2 regions of the Paenibacillus sp. FSL P4-0113 genome follow, and region 2 is predicted to be linked to the other one. Evidence: riboswitches for the same ligand, from Rfam matches in the RefSeq annotation. Region 2 holds a riboswitch; the other holds the start of a gene.
What was found. A riboswitch is a leader RNA that binds a small molecule or an ion and turns the genes downstream of it on or off. The one in region 2 is predicted to bind FMN.
Positions count from the first base shown of each region.

Region 1: another riboswitch for FMN. It lies ahead of ribE (riboflavin synthase); the one in region 2 lies ahead of MKX46_RS22100 (DMT family transporter).

Region 1 covers NZ_JBBPAZ010000001.1:1,196,296-1,198,499, reverse strand. The annotation lists gene MKX46_RS04755 (IDEAL domain-containing protein) at 1-450, shown strand, start outside; FMN riboswitch at 522-695, shown strand; gene ribE (riboflavin synthase) at 1,027-1,692, shown strand; gene ribB (3,4-dihydroxy-2-butanone-4-phosphate synthase) at 1,753-2,204, shown strand, end outside.
Region 2 covers NZ_JBBPAZ010000001.1:5,067,226-5,069,429, reverse strand. The annotation lists gene MKX46_RS22105 (ABC transporter permease) at 1-678, shown strand, start outside; FMN riboswitch at 801-945, shown strand; gene MKX46_RS22100 (DMT family transporter) at 1,124-2,071, shown strand.

The DNA.
Region 1 (2,204 bases), 3.9 Mb from region 2:
ACAGTTGAAATAATCGAAATTATAAAGAAGCAAATCCCTAAGGTTATGAACATCAAGCCAGTGGAACTCAAGTTTACGGATGATTTTGGACGGACCTCGCTGGCAGCGACAGAACACAAATTTACGCTGACGAACCAGCATTATTCTGCCAAGGTGATGGATTGCGTGTTAGAAACACAAGTACGCCCCATTTTAATGTGCGAAATTATTTATTTTCTAAAATGCGAGTTTATTGACGGACATGTTGATGTACGACTGGATTATGAAGCATGTTCTGAGGAAGGGCGAGGACCGGTTGCTTCAGCCGTAATTACCTTTGATCATGCAACAGAGCTGGGAGTCGAGGAACTGGCCGATCTGATTGACTTGGCGCTTCATATGAACGATAAAACCTGGTTTGAAGAACTCTCCAGCCAATATGTCAAAACCAAAGCAGGAGCTTCTATTTGATAACTTGCTTTTTTTAGAGGTCGGTGCTAATATACGTAACAAGTTTAATGTTAATTCAATTAAATAAGAGCAAGATCCTTCGGGGCGGGGCGAAATTCCCCACCGGCGGTGATGACATGTTTGTGGATCGTTTTTGTGAGAAACAGCATGGCTTAGTCCGTGACCCGGATGCTGAATGATCAGCAGAAGGTGGACCTGGTGCAAATCCGGGACCGACAGTATAGTCTGGATGGGAGAAGGATACGAAGCGCATGTGCATGACGTGACATGTGCCGATTTTTAGCATACCCAATTGTGCGTACGGCTTATTTCGTTGTAGGACAGCATCGGGCGATAGCTTGCTTAAGCTTTCTTTTTGATGGGTGTTCTGAGCGTATTTGGCTGTATACTCAGTCATGCTTTCTATTGGCAAACCTATGATTTCATGTCGTCTTAAGATGCAAATGAACTGCGCTTGTATACTACAAATGTGACTCTCATCACCCCCATGACGGATTGAATCCGAACTGGGGGTTTTTTGCGCTTATAGCTGATGAATTAGGGATAAACTGAGATGTAGTGGAAAGGAGTGAAGGCATGTTTACCGGATTGGTCGAGGAAGTGGGTCGTATTCAAACCATTTCCAAAAGCGGTGAAGCGATGGTGCTGGGGATTTCGGGTTCCGTGGTGTTGGGCGATTTAAAAATAGGAGACAGTGTCTCAGTGAATGGCGTTTGCCTGACGGCGATACAGATCGGTACGAAAGACTTTAAGGTTGATGTGATGCCGGAAACCTTTCGTAGCACTAATCTGAAAGAGTTGAGATCCGGCAGCCGAGTCAATCTGGAGCGAGCGATGGCGGCGAGTGGAAGGTTCGGAGGACATATCGTGCAAGGACATGTGGACGGGACGGGAACGATTCGCGGGGTGACATCAGACCAGAATGCAGTGGTGTTCGAAATTGAGCCTAAAAATCAAACATTATTTAAATATATTCTTCTCAAAGGGTCAATCACAATTGATGGTATAAGCCTCACAGTCGCACAGCGTACGGGAGATACCTTTGCCGTATCCATTATTCCCCACACCTTATCCGAAACGGCCTTACAAGCCAAACGTGAGGGGGATACCGTCAATATCGAATGCGATATTTTGGGCAAATATGTAGAACAGCTTTTAAATTACAGAGGTGCAACGGAGGCGGAGAGAGTAGAAAAAGCTCCTCTCAGTTTGGACTATTTGGCGAAATACGGCTTTGCCTGATATTGAATGGTAAACCTGTTTAGGAGCATTCGTGGCACAAGACATAAGGAGGAAAGTGTTATGGATAGAGGTAGCCAAACAAGTGCAATGGCAAACGTCATAGAGCATGGTGAGTTGGAACATGACGAAGAGATTCGTTTGGATTCCATCGAAGAAGCGTTGGAGGACTTGAAAAACGGTAAGGTTGTCATTGTAGTGGATGATGAACAGCGCGAAAATGAAGGCGATTTTATCGCTTTGGCTGAAAAAGCGTCGCCTGAGGTCATTAATTTCATGATTACAGAAGGTCGCGGGTTGGTCTGTGTGCCGATCACACGACAAAGAGCCGAGGCCTTGGAATTGCATCCTATGGTAAAGCAAAATACAGATTTCCACGGTACTGCCTTTACGGTATCGGTAGATCATATGGAGACAACAACGGGGATTTCAGCGGCCGAGCGTTCCTTGACTGTACGCGCCTTGGCAGACGAAGCAGTCACAGGAAGTGATTTCCGCAAGCCTGGTCACATGTT
Region 2 (2,204 bases):
CTGGAGCTCAAAAAATTTCATCTGGCGGGTTATATCCGTTCAGCACTGATCGCCAATGCATGCATTCTTGGGCTGCTCTGTATCATCGCGCTGGACAGCCAAAGTACAGGAATACCCGAATTTACACAGTACACTCAGCTTCTCGATCTCATGGACATGCTGGTCAGAGCCACATTTATTGTGTTTGCCTCCGTTCTCCTGTGCCGCTTTATCGTAGGGGAATTTAAGTCCAAATCGATTACGATCCTGTTCATGTATCCGATTCACCGTCAGAAGCTGATGATCGCCAAGCTCTTGGTTGTGCTGCTGTTTACCTTCTTGTCTATTATTATTTCGGAAATAATCATTACGGCTGCTATTCATCTGCTCAACCAGTTTGTCTTGATTGTACCCGATAACCTTACTCTTTCGATACTGGGTCAACAATCAGCACGGACGCTGATCAATGCCGCTGCTGCCAGCTTTATGGGACTGGTTCCGCTGTATATGGGGATGCGAAGATACTCTGTACCTACTACCATTGTGACCTCAATCCTGATTGTAGCATTGCTTTTCTCTAATAATAACGGCGCTACACTTAGCTCCATAGCCCCCGTGCAAATAGGCTTCTCTATACTGGGAATGCTGGTGGCTTATGCGGCGATTCGACGCATTGAGTATAAGGATATTACTTCATAGTATGTAACTTAGTAAAACGCTTTCGAAAAATAGATGAAAATCATTGTTTGATATACACACATTTTTCACTGGACTTCATTCTAAAACAGGTATATCCTATAGGAGAAATTAAAAAACGGAATAAGGATCTTCGGGGTAGGGTGTGATTCCCAACCGGCGGTATGGCTCATGGAGCTAAGCCCGCGACTCTGTATCTGGCAACAGGATACGGACTGATTTGGTGAGATGCCAAAGCCGACGGTAAAGTCCGGATGGAAGAAGATCGAAATATCAACATGCCGCGAAGTGGATGAATGCTGCGTTATGGGTTTTGCAGTTGCAGTAACTTCATTTAACTTGCATAAAGCGGCAAGTTTATTTGATCAACCCCCGTCTTGCATGGCCTTTCGCCATGGACGGGGGTTTTTGTGCCACCGGTCCTGTATTCGCAAGGAGCTAATTGAGTATGAGTCAATCTTCTACTGTACTAACATCCAAAGGTTTTGATCATAGCTCCCACATGAAAAGCGGTTTTTGGCTGGTCGCAATTGGGGCAGCCTTGTGGGGCGCTGATCCGCTGTTTCGTATTATTTTGCTAAAATCATTTACTTCAACACAAATTGTACTAATGGAGCATGTGCTGCTCTTCCTCGCTCTGACACCGATGCTGTGGAAGCATCGTGAGGAACTCAAAGCGGTACGGCTTCGTCAAGTTTTCGCTATTTTGTTCGTCTCGTGGGGCGGCTCGGCTCTGGCCAGCGTGATTTTTACCATGGCGCTCAGCAACGGTGATCTGAATGCTGTACTCTTACTCCAGAAGCTTCAACCATTGGTCGCTATTATTCTGGCCCGCGTTATATTGAAGGAAATGCTGCCGCGTCATTTTGGATTATTAATTGTCGTCGCTCTGTTCGGGACGTATCTTCTGACCTTCGGTTGGTCGCTCCCCTTCGGGCATGTTCGTGATTTTGTCCAGGTCGGTAGTCTACTTGCACTGGGTGCAGCGGTTCTGTGGGGCGGTTCGACAGTCATGGGAAGCTACTTGCTTCGTTCAATGAAATATGAAACGGTAACCTCCCTCCGCTTCATGGTGGCGCTCCCTCTGCTAATTGTCCTCACCTCTGTAGAGCATGCGCCATGGAATATGCCTGCCGGTACATGGGCAGGCGCAGCTGTGATTATCAACTTGCTATTGCAGGCATTGCTTCCGGGTCTTCTTAGCTTATTGCTGTATTACAAAGGCTTAAGTACGACCAAAGCGTCTTATGCTACGATGGCAGAATTGAGCTTTCCCATGGTGGGTGTCGTGATTAATTGGATCGCATTTCAGCAAATCGTTACTGTAGCGCAATTGACTGGTTTTATGCTCATCTGGATTACGCTCTTTATGATTTCACGTCAGCAAAAAAATTAACAGTTCAATGTCCCCTTCATGACTCACCCAAGCCAAATTGTGAAGATGCTTTTGCATCTCCGATTTGGCTTTTTATGTGTTCGCATTAATATTAATCATAGTTCTTTAGACCTGTTTTTCAAAAAAAGTGTCT